DNA from 3 places in the Priestia sp. TGN 0903 genome. Region 2 is predicted to be linked to each of the others. Evidence: riboswitches for the same ligand, from Rfam matches in the RefSeq annotation. Region 2 holds a riboswitch; each other region holds the start of a gene.
The links. Region 2 has a riboswitch for lysine ahead of ACRPLY_RS00985 (amino acid permease). Riboswitches for the same ligand answer to the same signal wherever they lie in the genome.
Positions count from the first base shown of each region.

Region 1 (5,653 bases), 190 kb from region 2:
GCATTTTATGACAGTGACGCTTCGGGACAAAACCATTTTGCTCCATATGCTGATAGCGATTTTCCATATGTGAAGAAATGTTTTGACTCTCCGTTTTGCTTAGCACGCCGTACTCCACATATTTTGAAAGTATTTCTTTCTTTTTTTCGAACATTTCTTTGTACAGAACGGATAATTCCTGCTTTTGCTGAGACGTCAGCTGCACGTCTTTTGTTTCTGGCTGAGGATTGTTTTCCGCTAATACAGGCGTCCCGCTCATAAATAAAAAAGCTGCTGCTGCACTTATCATAACCTTTCGCAAACAATCTACTTCCTTTCATCATATAGTAGTTATAGTTTGCGAACTTCTATTTGTTTTCATTCATTCTATTTGCTTAGGACTCAATAGCCCCTCTTACATCATAATCGCTAAGATCAATTTCCATTTCCATTTCAAGTGCTAATTTAGCAAGCTCTGAACCAAGATAAGGACCCGACGTTAAGCCTGAAGCTCCGAGACCATTCGCTACTAGTATTCCTTCGTAAGCTGGAAGAGCCCCAATGACTGGCAAGAAGCCTGGAGTAAATGGTCGAAACCCTACCCTTGTTTCTAAGACTGTGCTTTCTGTTAAGCCAGGAGCAATTAATAAGGCCTTTGAAAAAATTTCATGAAGCCCCCCAGCCGTTACTCTCAAGTCATAACCCGTGTCGTTTTCATGTGTTGCTCCTATGACAATTTGACCTTGTTCAAACGAAAGAATATATTGGTCGCTTGGAGGCATTACAACGGGCCAGTCTTTTGTATCTAAATCAGGAAGATGCAAGTGGACAATTTGCGCTTTTTGAAAGCTTGCTAAAAATTTCACTCCAAGAGGCTCTAGTAATTGATTTGCCCACGCTCCTGCTGTCACGATTGTTGTACTTGCTAGAAGGGTTTGTCCATTTACGGCAACGCCCGTTACTTGATTATTTTCATAAAGTAGTTCTGCGTTTCCTTCTATTATTTTTGCACCGTTTTTCTTCGCTGCATTCACAAGTGCGTTTCGAAGAGCTCTTCCGTTAACGCGAGCGGCTCCACTAATATGAACTGAACTGTATTCTTCCGAAAGAGCCGGAAACAAAGCCTGTGTTTCTTTAGCGGATAAACGTGTAATCTCGCCTATTTCGGGGGCTTCTTCCCGACGCTTATATGCTCGTTCTTCCATTTTTTTAAGCTTTTGTTCATCAGTGTGTAAACTAATTGCTCCTACTCGCTTATATCCCGTATCCGTTTCTCCATCTTCTTCTAATTGCTGAATTAATGTTTGATAGTACTTGGCGCCGCCTTTTGCTAAGCGGTACCATGCTTTATTTCGACGCTGCGAAAGCCATGGACAAACAATTCCTGCTGCTGCATCAGTAGCTTGACCAGCATCCTTGCGATCTATCAATGTCACATCTGCTCCTGCTTTTGCTAAATGATATGCCGTAGAAGCTCCAAGTACCCCAGCTCCAACTACGATGTATGTTTTCATACCAAAACACCCTTTTCTTTCTTCTAGTATTCTCATGCTATATGTATGCAATTTTAGCATAGCAAAAAAAGAAGTCACATACTAGGCGAAGCTATTTTAAGCTTATTTTTAAGCCTTGCTGACTTTGACATATAGCTCCTTTCGTCTCGTAAACAAAAGCGGTAGAAGTTCTTTTACCAAGATTATAACAGGGTGAAGAAAGCCATAAATAGTGGTAGTACGTCTTTAACGCTGTGGCTTACGGCTTTTCTATTATAGGTGCTGAATAAAAAAATGAAAGAATAAAACCACTATAATATGTAAATAAAAAGAAATAACCATTATTTTAAGGAGAGCGTATGCAATCTTCATTTGTATTATTTTTTATCATTCTTGGTTTACTATTTGGCAAGTGGCGAAGGTATCAAGAATACTACCCTACTTTGCTGTTTTGGGTCACGGGGAATTTGCTTTATGAAGTGCTGCTGTTTCATCACCGCGTATGGGTATTTCACCCTGTTGGTATTGATCATCTTTTTCTACCCGATCACCTAATGGTTTCTCTTGGAATAACCTTAATTATTTATCCGTTTGTTATACCGGTTTTTTTAGGAAGGCTGCCGCTGCATGTAAGCGGCCGGCTGTGGTGGATTCTTTTATGGGCGCTTTTATTTACTGTGATTGAGTTCATTGCTTATGTTAATCACAGTATCACTCATCATTATGGATGGTCGCTGCTATGTTCTTTTCTCTTCAATATTGTCACGTTCTCACTTTTAATCATTCATCAGAAGACAGCGCTGGCTGCTTGGATTCTATCTGGAAGCTTCATAGCTTTTTTATTTATCTTCTTTGATATTCCTATGCCTTAACTTTTCATTGACTAGACAGAGGAAAAGGAAATATAATAGGAGTTACATTTAAATATAATTTTCCTCTCTGAGAATAGAGGTGCATGAAATCAAGAGTCACTTATTGGAGACTAATGGAGTCTGTGAAGATAAGTAAAAGGGATTTCGTGCCGAAGTATATAAACATCCATTGTGTTCATATACTGGTTCAGTATTGAATAAATGCTGAGCTGTCACAAACCACTTGGTTTGTGGAGAGCTATTGAAGAGATGTTGATGCCTAGAATGTAATAATACTTTATTATTATGAAACCAAGACGCGTGAACATCACTTCACGGGTCTTTTTTGTGTTTTTCTACTGACCATCAAAGTTATAGTTGAATGATTTAAATGGAGGGATACGGATTATGTACTTACATGGAACGAGTAAAATTAACAGCAGCAATCATTTAGAAATTGGGCAGTGCGATACGGTCGAACTGAAAAAACAATACGGCACTCCCCTATACATCTACGATCAAGAATTAATTGAGACGAAATGCAAGGCCTTCCATTCAGCCTTTCAAAGAAGCGGCTTTTCATATCAAATCGCCTATGCAGGGAAAGCGTTTCTTTGTATGGAAATGGCTAGCCTTTTAACGAAGCTTGATATGTCATTAGATGTGGTCTCAGGAGGCGAATTATTTACAGCTCTTGAAGCGGGATATCCAGCTGAACGCATTCATTTTCACGGAAATAACAAAACGATTGAAGAAATTGAAATGGCTCTTGATGCGAATATTGGCTGTTTTGTTGTGGATAACTTTACCGAACTTGAAGTTTTACATGCCTTAGCAGCTGAGCGCAAACAGAAAGCATCTATTCTTCTGCGTGTTACTCCAGGGATTGAAGCCCACACACATGAATATATTATGACCGGACAGGAAGACTCCAAGTTTGGATTTGGTCTTTCCAATGACCAGGCTATGAAAGCGGTAAGTTCTGCATTAGAAAAGCCTTACTACGATCTTTTAGGCATTCATTGTCATATTGGTTCGCAAATTTTTGAAGTAGATGGTTTTTCTCGCGCCATTGATATTTTAACTGATTTCTTATTCAGTATTCGTGATAAAATGGAATTTGAAGTAAAAGTTTTAAACGTAGGTGGTGGTTTTGGTATTCGTTATACCGAAAGCGACTCTCCACTTCCAGTTGAGTATTATGTAGATGCACTGACAGAAAAGCTAAGCCGCACGTTAACTGAACAGAATTATACCCTTCCGGAAGTCTGGATTGAGCCTGGAAGAAGCATCGTAGGAGAAGCAGGTACAACGCTTTATACAATCGGCTCAACGAAGGAGATTCCAGGTGTACGCAAATACGTAGGAATTGATGGCGGTATGACCGATAATATCCGTCCTGCTCTTTACGATGCAAAACATGAAGCTGTCTTGGCTAATAGAGTGACGGATAAAAAAGATGAAACAGTATCAATTGCGGGGAAATGCTGTGAATCAGGAGATATGCTTATTTGGGATATCGATTTACCGCGCGTTAATCAAGGAGATTTACTAGCAGTATCCTCTACAGGTGCCTACAACTATTCAATGGCTAGCAATTACAACCGTATTCCGCGCCCTGCTGTTGTATTTGTGAAAAATGGAGAAGCTCGTCTTGCTGTAGAGCGAGAAACATACGAAGATTTGGTGCGTAAAGATGTAAAGCCAGTCGTTACTACGTATGCAATGAGCAAATGATAGCTGTTCTTGCGTAGTAAAGAAGCTATTGTTGTTTGGAGGAAATCTATATGGTTTTAAGTGTATTTAAAACGTACAGATCATCGCTTATTCTGCTTCTCGCTATTTTAATTGGCGGGATAGCAGGATATGCTATCGGGCCCGATGTGGCAGTCGTAAAGCCCTTTGGTGATTTGTTTCTTAATTTAATGTTCATGATTATCGTTCCCCTTGTCTTTTTTAGTGTGGCTTCGGCGATCGCAAACATGAACGAAATGAAACGTCTTGGTAAAATTATGCTAGGTATCGCCGTTGTGTTTGTCGCCACTGCTGTTGTTTCAGCCGTTCTAGGCTTTTTAGGCGCATCACTTTACAATCCGCTGCACAACGTAGATACTTCTGCCATTAAAGAATTAATGGGTGACAGTGAAAATACAGCTGAAAAAATGACGCTTTTAAATCAGCTTGTTAGTACATTTACTGTACCTGATTTTGTTCAGTTATTTTCGAAAGAGCATATTTTACAATTAATTGTCTTTGCCGTTATCTTCGGTATTGCTACCACGATGGCTGGTGAAAAAGGACAGCCTATGGCGAAATTTCTGACTTCGGGTCAAGAAGTATCGATGAAAGTCGTTAAAATTGTCATGTACTATGCTCCAATTGGTTTAGGGTGCTATTTTGCTACTGTAGTAGGAGAACTTGGACCAAAGATCTTGCAAGGGTATGCTAGAGCATTTATTCTTTATTTATTAATTGCAATCGTTTACTATTTTGGCTTCTTTACGCTATACGCATGGATTGCTGGCGGTAAAGCAGGAATTAAGCTGTTTTGGAAAAATGCAGCTGCTCCTTCTATCACTGCTATTGCTACCTGTTCTTCCGCGGCATCTATTCCAGTCAATTTAGACGCAACAAAGAAAATGGGTGTGCCGCTGGATATTGCTGAAACAGTAATTCCATTAGGAGCAAACACCCATAAAGATGGTTCTGTTATCGGTGGTATTCTAAAAATTGTTTTCTTATTCAGTTTGTTCGGCAAAGATATGACGTCTGCTACGAGTATTTTGAGCATATTAGGCGTAGCCTTTTTAGTTGGAGCCGTAATGGGAGCAATTCCTGGAGGCGGTATGATTGGCGAAATGTTAATCATTACAATTTACGGATTTTCGCCAGAAGTTCTGCCCATCATTGCGGTCATTTCCACAATTATTGACGCCCCTGCTACGCTCTTAAACAGTACGGGAAATACAGTAACAGCGATGCTTGTTACAAGGTTTACAGAAGGAAAAGACTGGATTAATAAAATTATCACCACCGATAAAGTCGCCTAGTAAAAAAGCAAAGGGAACAGTCTTAGTGACTCTCCCTTTGCTTTTTTCGTGTGCAGTAATATCGATAGCCGTGTATAAAGTTTGTAAATACGCACATTCTATAGGTATGTTTCATAACCGGACTGGAGGTGTCGTCTAATGAGTAACGCTGCAGGAGGTTCAAAGAAGAATCAACCGAATGATGCGAATCACGTAAGTGCAGAAACAAAAGCTCATCAAAAACGTCTCACTGAGCAAAACAAACAAGAGCATCAAGCTGAAGAGCGAAAATAAAATGACG
Region 1 is NZ_JBOZGL010000001.1:368,822-374,474, forward strand. It holds gene ACRPLY_RS01940 (YckD family protein) at 1-301, opposite strand, end outside; gene ACRPLY_RS01945 (NAD(P)/FAD-dependent oxidoreductase) at 375-1,493, opposite strand; gene ACRPLY_RS01950 (CBO0543 family protein) at 1,832-2,344, shown strand; lysine riboswitch at 2,411-2,593, shown strand; gene lysA (diaminopimelate decarboxylase) at 2,732-4,060, shown strand; gene ACRPLY_RS01960 (dicarboxylate/amino acid:cation symporter) at 4,111-5,373, shown strand; gene ACRPLY_RS01965 (hypothetical protein) at 5,512-5,646, shown strand.
Region 1: another riboswitch for lysine. It lies ahead of lysA (diaminopimelate decarboxylase); the one in region 2 lies ahead of ACRPLY_RS00985 (amino acid permease).

Region 2 (5,653 bases):
CCATCATTGCCCCTACTCCTCCTGAAATCATGATTGTTTCTGGTTGGATAGAAGATCTTGTATGAGGAGAAACGAGCAGCGTGGAATTTTGCTTCAGCGCTTTTACATAATTCACGGTTTCTTCAGCTAGTAATTGACAGATAGACGAGAGTTTTTCAAATGTTGCTTTTTCACCTTCTCGCAGTATTAAAGAATTATTTTTTAAAAATTCAGTTAAATAAGGTGAAATGTAGGTTACAAAACCGTCTGAATTCAGCCGAATTAATCTCCCGCCTACATGCAGGGTAAATGTTTCTATCACTTTTCCATTTTGACATAAGGCGATGTTAGCAGTGCCTCCTCCTACATCAATATTGGCAATTACTGCATTTGTTTCAGCGGAATGTTGGATTGCTCCTGATCCTTTTGCCGCCAATATTCCTTCCAAATCAGCACCGGCTGTTGCAACAACGAAATCTCCAGCATGTTCGGCTAGATAGTGAACGATACTCTCTGCATTTTGCTTTCTAGCAGTTTCTCCTGTGATGATCACAGCGCCCGCCTCCACTTGATCTAAGGAGATTTCTGCATTCTTGTACTCTTGTTCTAGTAGTACCGTTAATCGTTGAACATCGATTTCAACCTCGTTTACCATAGGTGTGGTATAGATAGAACTTGCATACGTTACGCGACGATCAATAATTTGACAGCCTGGCAGCGTAAACTGATTTTGTTGATTTGCTATTAACAGCTTGCTTACAATCAGTTTTGTTGTGCTTGTTCCAATATCTAAACCTATGCTCGTGATCCATTTCTGTAGCATGCTATCAATCCCTTATCTCGTTTGAATATGTTGACTATCATAAAACAGTTTTTTGAATATTTCACTAACTATGTTATCAAACCTGACACACTTTTGTGTAAACAAAGGTGACAAATGAAAAAAAAGACTAAATCTTGGCAGATTTAGTCTTTTTTCTTATGATGAATGTGATTTAGTTACAATCATTCTTGATGCCGATGGAATTAACAATGAAAGAATGACTAAGCAGGCTATTAGTGACCCTACCATTGAAACACCGTTCATTGAAAAAGAATACCACAGAGCGGACATACCTTTTGGTGCGTACGATCCCCAGAAAATAATACCAGCAATAAAGTGCCAGAAATAACGTGCGAAGCTTCCGATAATAAGGGATAAAACAATCAAAACAAAAGCTTTTGATCTGTTATTGGTAGCTAAATTTGTTTTAATAGATTGTGAAAAAATACCTCCAAAACCTATAAAAGCAAAAGCCACAATATATTCAATAAATGTTTGTAGCGCTGTTAAAATATAAGCCGTTCCTGTCGCTAACTGCAAAAGCCCCCATAATAGACCAGATAGAGCCCCGCCTTTTACTCCCCAGCGAAAGCACATAATAAAAATGGGCACCATGGAGAACGAAATACTTACAGCCGTTGCAATCTTAATGGAAGGCAAAAGGTCAAGTAGAAGTGCCAATGCTGCAAAAATAGCTATTTCAATTTTAGCCTGTAAAGGTAATGCTTTATTCACGTTTCTCACTCCTGTTTTTGAATCATTCATATCAAACGGTTTACACAGGAGTAAGCAACTATATGCTACTATTCCCACATTCCTACGCTAGCGTTAACTAACAGGTTCTAAGGGTCTGAACATTTCGTTCACTCTCAGCACGGCGGCTCCCCCTGTGGTACGTTTGGATATTTATGTAGTATAAAGACAATGTTTATTATACCATACGTAACAAAATAGATTCGAGAGATTTCAAAGATGTTTCTATTTTCTGAATCTATTTTTTATAATGACAATCGTTTTAGTATTTGTTATACTTCTTTTATGTCAATTGAATATAAAAAACCCTCATCCTAATCGATGAGGTAGAGGTCGCAGTTTTTAATAGTAAAGTAACGGAAATGCAGAGAACATTGAGGATGTTGCTTGAAAGGAAAAATTGCCGAAGTTTAAATCACTTCTCGGTTGATTTAAGCTGGGGCTGTCTCCGAACAGGAACAGAACTGTCACATCATGCGAGTGATGTGAAGAGCTATCTTCACGGAAGGTTGACGCGGTTTTCAGATTTAAAAGCGCGCACATATACTGCGGGCTTTTTTTATGTTATCCCGTCTCTTTCCGTACATTCGAAAGGAGTATTTATCTATGCAAGAGCAGCAAGAATTAAAACGTGGGTTGAAATCTCGCCACTTAACGATGATTTCATTAGGAGGAGCCATCGGAACCGGCTTATTCCTAGCAAGTGGTGGAGCAATTCACACAGCAGGACCTGGGGGAGCGCTTTTAGCTTACGCTATTATTGGCGTAATGGTTTACTTTTTGATGACCAGCCTAGCAGAGCTCGCAGCTTATATGCCTGAAGCTGGTTCATTTAGTACGTATGCGTCTCGTTTTGTAGATCCATCCTTTGGTTTCGCTCTCGGCTGGAACTACTGGTATAACTGGGCTATTACGATTGCAGCTGAATTATCCGCTGGAGCCCTTATTATGAAATTTTGGTTCCCGAACTCTTCTTCTATTTTATGGAGTGCCCTGTTTTTATTAATTATGTTTGGGCTTAACTACCTTTCTGTAAAAGGATTTGGTGAATCTGAATTTTGGTTTTCGTTAATTAAAGTAGTAACGGTTATTATCTTTTTAGTTATTGGTATTATGATGATTTTTGGTATCTTTAACAATGAAGCACCAGGTTTCAAAAACTTCACGCTTGGTGATGGACCGATTCACGGTGGATTCTTCACTGTACTAGGTATATTTATGGCAGCTGGTTTTTCATTCCAAGGAACAGAGTTGCTTGGAGTCGCAGCTGGAGAAAGTGAAGATCCGGAAAAAACGGTTCCTCGCGCAGTTAAACAAGTCTTCTGGCGCATCTTGTTATTTTATATTTTAGCTATTTTTGTTATTGGAATGCTTATTCCATACACAGCGAATTCATTAGCAAGTGATGACGTGAGAGTAAGTCCGTTTACTTTAATATTCGAACGAGCAGGTCTGGCGTTTGCAGCATCAGCGATTAATGCCGTTATTTTAACAGCTGTTTTATCTGCTGGTAACTCAGGTATGTATGCTTCTACGCGTATGCTGTGGAACTTAGCGAAAGATGGAAAAGCACCAAGGTTCTTAGCAAAAGTGAATAAACGAGGCGTTCCAGTTAATGCCTTAATCGCAACGGCACTTGTCGGTACACTTGCATTTGGTGCTTCATTTTTTGGAGACGGTGCGGTATATACGTGGTTACTTAATGCTTCTGGTATGTCTGGTTTTATTGCTTGGTTAGGAATTGCGATCAGCCACTATCGTTTTAGAAGAGCATTTGTTGCTCAAGGTCATGATTTGAGTGAACTTCCATATCATGCAAAACTTTTCCCATTTGGCCCTATCTTTGCCTTTATTTTATGTGCCGTTGTTATTTTAGGCCAAAACTATTCGGCGTTTATGGGTGACTCGATTGACTGGTACGGTGTACTTGTTTCTTATATCGGACTTCCTTTATTCTTAATTGTTTGGTTAGGATACAAATGGACGAAAAAGTCGAAGCTTATCCCGTTAAAAGAATGTCAAGTAACAGTGAAAAAATACGAATAAAAAAAGCTCTCTATTCAAAAGAATAGAGAGCTTTTTTTATATGAGCTGATCGGCAAAATGAAGAGATATATAAGCGGGTTGGTTTTTCATAACAAGCATATAACCTTTGAGGGGACGGTTATAGTAATCAGCAGCTTCGATATAATAAATACGCTGAATTAACCTGCTTAAACGAGTTGCAAAAGATGGAAGTTGGTGATTAGGAATGGTTTGGATGTAGTCTATGATTTCTTGCTTAGTTTGAAGGCCCGAACGAGTACATTGTAACAGGTGAAAAAGCGGATCTGCTGTTATAGTAGATAGTTCAGAATTGTGTTTGATTCTATTCAGCTGGATATGCAGTTCTTTTTTGGACCATCTTTTTGGAATAGCTCTTATATGCTGTATTCATGATAGCTAACACCTTTCGTATTAAAATAATAAAATGACTTATTATTTTAATAACCTTTACACATGAAACTAAAACGTTACAATGTGTAAAGGTGTCATACATCTTATAAAATAAGCTGATAAAAAAGCACATCTTGCCACTGATCGAATTTCCAGCCTACTTCTTTAAATTCTCCGCAAAATGTAAAATTAAATTGCTCATGCATTTTGATACTGATATCATTCCCTTTTGTAATCCCTGAAATGACAACGTGATGGTTGAGTTCTTTAGCCAATTCCAAAATCCGCTTCATAAGCTGTTTTCCAATGCCATACCCCTGCTGATTTTTATCAATATAAATCGATAGCTCTACCGTTTGAATGTACGCTTCTTTATCTCGATAAGAAGAAAGCGAAGCATAGCCCGCTACTACTCCATCTTTTTCCGCGACAATAAGCGGAAAGAGTTCATTGCTAATATGATTATTAAACCAGCCCCTTCTTTGTTCTACTGTTACAGGCGTTAAGTCAAAAGTAGCAGCACTTGTTTGAACGGACTGATTATAAATTTCAACAAGCATAGGTAAATCTTCTTCTTTAGCATAACGAATGATCATATGTACAAACTCCTTATAGTATAGAATTATCTTTATTTTACTTCTTTTAATAAACATAATCTACATAAAAAAACGATGTGCGCATGCACATCGGTTATTGGTTTTGGGCATATTGAAAGGTTTGAAGGACTTGAAGAGTCTCTTTTGTAGAAATGACCGTTGCAAACTCTCCGTGCAAAGAAGACAGTGCGAATGTATGTACATCTTCTGCAGGAAGTCTGGTTTTTCCATCGTAGGACATACAATCAAAGCAAGCCGTTGCATCGTTTACAACGTACGTCCTGTACCCTAAATTCCCAGCCATGCGGGCAGTCGTAGAGACGCAGTGATTAGTAGTTAGTCCTATTAAAATGAGCGTATCATAGCCATTTGCTTTTAAATAGCTATCTAGCTCTGTTCCAATGAAGCAGCTGTTCACGTGCTTGCGAATTAAGTATTCATCTTCTTGTGGACCAAATCCTTCTTTAAACTGAAACCCCTTCGAGCTTGGGTGTAAAGGAGAATCTGGATTTTCTGATGCATGCTGCACGTGAATGACAGGATAATCTTGGCGTCTCCATGCTTGCAGTAGCGTCAGCATATTCTTTTCTGCATCTAAATTGTTTCTTTCTCCCCACTGGGGTGAATAAAACCCTTCTTGTACATCGATAAGCAGCAGCACTGGCCGGGAACGTAGCATAAGCATCATCTTCTTTCATCTTTATTTTAAAATGGAAATAACGTATGTGCATCCATCAGGACCGGCTTTTGAAGAATGAACCGTTTGTTTCGGTAAATGTATCCGATCTCCGGCCTGACATAGAACCGTATCACGTTCAACTGTAAAGTAAATAGATCCTTCAAGGATATGAAGAATTTCATCAGTTGGATGCGTATGAGACGGATGTGTTTGAAAAGCAATATCGTGCTGTACTTCAACGTATCCAGTATACGCCGGAAGCAGCTCTTTAATTACTTCTTCAAACTTTCCGCCAACTCCTTTTTTAATAGAGGCTTTTTTTACGTCCATGCTGCTCACTCCTTTTTAATTTAAATGGACACTGTCCGGTAGTATGGTTATTATCAT
Region 2 is NZ_JBOZGL010000001.1:176,622-182,274, reverse strand. It holds gene ACRPLY_RS00995 (ethanolamine ammonia-lyase reactivating factor EutA) at 1-802, opposite strand, end outside; gene thiT (energy-coupled thiamine transporter ThiT) at 959-1,567, opposite strand; TPP riboswitch at 1,600-1,700, opposite strand; lysine riboswitch at 1,875-2,059, shown strand; gene ACRPLY_RS00985 (amino acid permease) at 2,162-3,601, shown strand; gene ACRPLY_RS00980 (GNAT family N-acetyltransferase) at 4,096-4,587, opposite strand; gene ACRPLY_RS00975 (cysteine hydrolase family protein) at 4,682-5,266, opposite strand; gene ACRPLY_RS00970 (cupin domain-containing protein) at 5,288-5,596, opposite strand; gene ACRPLY_RS00965 (YqcI/YcgG family protein) at 5,571-5,653, opposite strand, start outside.

Region 3 (5,653 bases), on a different contig from region 2:
AATCGTCTGAAGTCTAACAAACCCTCAGGAGTACGGTTAAACATAACACCCATACGGTCAAGTAAGTGAATAATACCAGGAGCTGCTTCACACATTGCTTTTACAGGTGGCTGGTTGGCTAAAAAGTCTCCGCCATACACTGTGTCATCAAAGTGTTCCCATGGTGAATCTCCTTCACCTTTCGTATTTACGGCTCCGTTGATTCCACCTTGCGCGCAAACTGAGTGAGATCTTTTTACCGGAACTAGTGAAAATAAATCTACTTGCTTGCCAGACTCAGCAATTTTTATTGTTGCCATCAAGCCAGCTAAACCGCCACCGACTACGATGATTTTTCCGTTACTCATCGGAACCCCACTCCTTCAAAACCTTAATTTTATGCAAATGCGAATAATGTACGAACACCTACGAATGTAAGTGCTAAGAAGATTGCTAATGTCACATAAGTTGAAATTCTTTGAGAACGTGGTGTTACAGTTAACCCCCAGCTAACTCCAAATGACCATAGACCGTTTGCAAAGTGGAAGATCGTAGATACAACACCAACTATGTAGAATGCAAACATTGCTGGGTTGCTTAAAATTCGTTCCATCATTTGAAAATCTACTTCTTTTCCAAGCGCAGCTTGTATTCTGGTTTCCCATACGTGCCATGTGATGAAGATAAGTGTGATTACACCTGAAACACGCTGAAGGATAAACATCCAGTTACGGAAAAATCCATAGTTGTTAACGTTTGTTTTAGCAGTGAATGCGATGTAAAGACCGTATATTGCGTGAAAAACGATTGGTAAGAAAATAATGAAAATTTCTAGAGCATAGCGGAAAGGTAAGCTCTCCATGAAGTGAGCTGCTTGATTAAATGATTCTTCTCCCTTTGTCGCGAAATGATTCACAACTAAATGCTGTGTTAAGAAAATCCCGATTGGTATTACTCCAAGTAGTGAATGGATTCTCCGATATTGAAACTCTCTGTTTGCCGCCATCTGCGTAGACCCCCCTTAGTTAAATGAACATAGTTTGTGAAGAACTTTCTTACTCCCACTAGACAAATAGATTAATCGTGAATACAGGAAATGAAAACCTTTGCATTTCCTAATAAAGTATGTGACAGGTTAATTTTACTCCCATCGATTAAGAGCGTCAAGGCAAGATGTTTAAATCTTCTATAAAATATAAATTTATAAAATTTTATATTTGTTAACGCTTACTGCATTGATGTTAAAGATTTTTTCTTTCTATTATAATATCGCTTGCCACAGTTAAGTAAGCGTTTACTTTATACTTTTATTGTAAACAAGTTCACAAAACATTTACACAGGTAAAAGTACCCTTTTAAAAGTAATTTTATGGATTTTTTATCTTTACATCTAACTCTTTTTACCATAATAAAGATCCTCTTACATTTTATTAAAAAAATGCGTGAGAGGTTTTTTAGATTTGTATATAATAGTAGTAAAGAAAGAGGGGAAAGCATGAGCAATTTACAAACAGAATCACAGCAAGAACTTGAAGAGACGATGGAAACATTAGAACCTAATGCCGCAGCTGAAACAGAGAGAGCTCTTGATCACGTTCCATATTTCGGATACAGCCTTTTGCGTGACGTGTTAATTCCAGAGCTTCTTGGAGACGAAACGAATACCATCTCATACTGGGCAGGAAAACACCTTGCGCGTAAATATCCATTAAATACAATGGATGAAATCGTCGCATTTTTTAAAGCAGCTTCCTGGGGAACACTGACGCTTGCCAAAAAAGATAAATATTCACTAGAGCTTGAGTTATCAGGTGATATGGTCAGCAAAAGATTTCAGCAGGAAACTTGTTCATTTCATCTTGAGTCAGGGTTTGTGGCTGAACAGATTCAGCGTCAAAACAACTGCCTAACAGAAGCCTACTTAACACCTAAAGAAAAGAACGGAAAAGTGCTGATTTCCGTGCAGTGGGACCGAAAAGATATCTTACCTACCGAAACCCGTGCGGAGCGTTATAAAAAGTAAGAAATACGTATATATAAAAGACGTGGAGATACCACGTCTTTTTTCTTTTCTTTATACTTGCACTGCCTGCTGCTCTTCTAATTCAAATGCTACGTGAAGCGTCTCAACAGCTTTTACCATATCAGCATGCGGTACAACTGTAGATACTTTAATTTCAGACGTGCTGACCATCTTCACTTCAATTTTCTCTCCTGCCAGCACTTCAAACATTTCGGCTGCAACACCTGGATTAGATATCATGCCAGATCCCACAATCGATACTTTAGCCAGACTGCTTTCATGTTCAATACGCGTATACCCCAAGGTAGATTTATACTCTTTTAAGACGGCAAGAGCAGCTTCTACATCTACAGTTTTAATAGAAAATGAGATAGAGAGGCGATTATTAGCCGTTACGTTTTGAATAATAATATCCACATTTAACTGTTCTTTTGCTAATGCTGTAAAAATAGTAGAAAGAGTTTGTAACTCGTTGTTTAACCCTTCAATTGTCACCCGTGAAATATTATCTTCAAACGCAATTCCTCTTACGACTAAGTTTTGTTCCATTGAAACTTCCTCCTCAACAATCGTTCCATTCTCGTTTTCTAAGCTTGAACGCACTTCTAGCGGTACCTGATAATTTTTTGCAAACTCAACAGCGCGCGGATGCAGCACCCCTGCTCCTAAATTAGCTAATTCTAACATTTCGTCATATGAAATAGAATGAAGTTTACGAGCCTCTTCTACGTAGCGCGGATCCGTCGTAAACACTCCTGTTACGTCTGTATAAATATCACATTTTGCAGCTTTTAGTGCCGCGGCAAGAGCTACTGCCGTCGTGTCAGAGCCGCCTCGACCTAATGTTGTAATGCTTCCATCTTCTGAACAGCCTTGGAATCCAGCTACTACTACGATTCGACCTCTATCTAATTGGCTTTGAATACGAGTCGTGTCAATGTGCTGGATTCGTGCATTGCTGTGAACTGCTTCCGTCTGGATACCAGCTTGCCAACCTGTTAGCGAAGTGGCTTCATGACCTTTGCATTGAAGAGCCATTGTTAACAGGGAAATCGTTACTTGTTCTCCAGTTGTAAGAAGCATATCCATTTCGCGTTTACTTGGACTGTCCGTAATATCACTTGCTAATTTCACCAGTGCATCTGTGGTTTTGCCCATTGCCGATACAACAACTACTACTTGGTTACCGCGCTCTGCTTCTTGAATAACACGGTTTGCTACATGTTGAATACGTTCAACAGAACCAACAGATGTTCCACCAAATTTTTGAACGATTAATGCCATAATTTTGTTCATTCCTTTTCAATAAATTTGCATATGCAGGATGATGAGAAGCTAAATTTTTTTACTCAGACAATAAAAAAAGCAATGAGATGAGCTCTCATTGCTTAACGAACGAAAATTATAAAACATAACCGTCCACTGCCGTGAGATAGCTCTCCAAGAATCTACATCTTGACAATCCTACGTTTATTCAACGCAGAACCAGCAATCATTACTATGAGGTAATGTTCACTTCGGCAAATTTCCCTTTCCGCATCGTTCATAAGGGCTCATACCCTTCCTGATGCGTACTGATTAAATTTGCACCTCTATCTTCACTTCATTTGATGAAGTGTCGTATGAAATTAGTTAATAGCTTATCAAATATTTTCTATTATTTCAAGACTATTTTTGTAATGTTTCATAAATTTTTTCAGCAATGTTTTGAGGAACACCTGAATTTCGTATATCTTCAACCGTTGCTTCTTTCAATTTTTTCACCGAACCAAAATGCTTTAACAAAGCTTTCTTACGCTTTTCTCCCACTCCCGGAATGTCGTCTAGAACTGACTGAAAAGCGGACTTAGAGCGCACTTGACGGTGGAAGGTGATTGCAAAGCGGTGAACTTCATCTTGAATTCGCTGAAGCAAATAAAATTCTTGACTATTGCGTTCAAGCGGTATGATTTGAGGAGGCTCACCAATCATCAGGTTGGAGGTTCTGTGTTTATCATCTTTAACAAGACCTGCTGTAGGCACTAAAAGTCCCAATTCATTTTCGAGAACGTCCTGGACTGCAGCTAAATGCCCTTTGCCTCCATCTACAACAATTAAATCCGGAAGCGGAAGGCCTTCTTTTAACGCTCTGGAATACCGTCTGCGAACGACTTCCCTCATGGAACTGTAATCATCTGGTCCCTTTACGGTCTTAATTTTATATTTGCGATATTCTTTCTTTTCCGGTTTCCCATCAACAAAAACAATCATCGCAGAAACTGGGTCTGTTCCTTGAATATTTGAGTTATCAAATGCTTCAATCCGATAAGGAGCGGCAATTCCAAGCTCTTCTCCTAACCGTTCAACTGCGCCAACTGTACGCTCTTCATCTCGTTCAATTAAATAGAATTTTTCACCGAGCGCAATTTTTGCATTTTTACACGCAAGTTCTACTAATTCTTTCTTTTTGCCTCGCTTTGGATGCTGAACCTCTACTTCTACTAACTTCTCAGCTAACTCTGCATCAATCGTTGCTGGAACCATCACTTCTTTTGGCTTAATATTTTTGGCATAAAACTGACCGATAAAAGTTAAGAAATCTTCTTCTGGCTCTTTATAAAAAGGAAACATAGAAACTTCTCGCTCAATTAATTTCCCTTGGCGAATAAAGAAAACTTGAACACACATCCAGCCTTTATCGTAAGAATAGCCAAACACATCTCGATTAACAAAATCATTAAACGTTACTTTTTGCTTTTCCATTGTCGCTTCGATATGAGCAATTTGATCTCGGTATTCTTTAGCCCGTTCAAAGTCAAGTTCTTCTGAAGCTTTTAACATTTTTTCAGTTAACTCTGTTTTGACATGCTCATATCCACCATTTAAAAACCGCGTGATATTTTCAATAATTTGTTTGTTTTGCTCTTCTTTTACCTCTTTTACGCAAGGAGCTAGACATTGCCCGATATGGTAATACAAACAAGGCCTATCTGGCATAGTGGAGCACTTTCTTAACGGATAAATGCGATCAAGAAGCCGCTTTGTTTCATTTGCTGCTTGAACATTAGGATAAGGACCGAAGTATTTCCCTTTATCTTTTTTTATTTTTCTTGTAATAACAAGTCGGGGCTGTTTTTCAGCTGTAATCTTAATAAACGGATAGCCCTTATCATCTTTAAGCATAATATTGTATTTTGGGTCATGCTTTTTAATTAAATTCATTTCTAAAATAAGCGCTTCTAAATTAGAAGATGTGACGATATATTCAAAGTCGACAATGTCGTTTACAAGTCGAAGCGTCTTTCCGTCATGAGATCCGGTAAAGTAGGAACGTACTCGATTTTTTAATACTTTTGCTTTTCCTACGTAAATGACCGTTCCATATTTATCTTTCATCAAGTAACAGCCGGGCTGATCCGGTAAAATAGCCAGCTTTTCTTTTAAATAATCGTTCATACTTTTCTCCTTCCTCTTCTCTTACTCTGTCCATCTATACAATCGCTTATGAAGCGTAACCTACATTCTTTCCTGTCTTAATACATGTACATAAGCTGGATTTATGGCGGTGTTCCTTACATCTAGTATAAAACAAACGAACGCATATTCGCTAAATAAAAGTATTCCCAAAAGAGAAAAAGTGGAGAAAAAGAAAAAAACCTAGCCTGAGCTAGG
Region 3 is NZ_JBOZGL010000005.1:196,820-202,472, forward strand. It holds gene sdhA (succinate dehydrogenase flavoprotein subunit) at 1-347, opposite strand, end outside; gene ACRPLY_RS18505 (succinate dehydrogenase cytochrome b558 subunit) at 377-985, opposite strand; gene ACRPLY_RS18510 (YslB family protein) at 1,475-2,002, shown strand; gene ACRPLY_RS18515 (aspartate kinase) at 2,054-3,286, opposite strand; lysine riboswitch at 3,428-3,605, opposite strand; gene uvrC (excinuclease ABC subunit UvrC) at 3,671-5,437, opposite strand.
Region 3: another riboswitch for lysine. It lies ahead of ACRPLY_RS18515 (aspartate kinase); the one in region 2 lies ahead of ACRPLY_RS00985 (amino acid permease).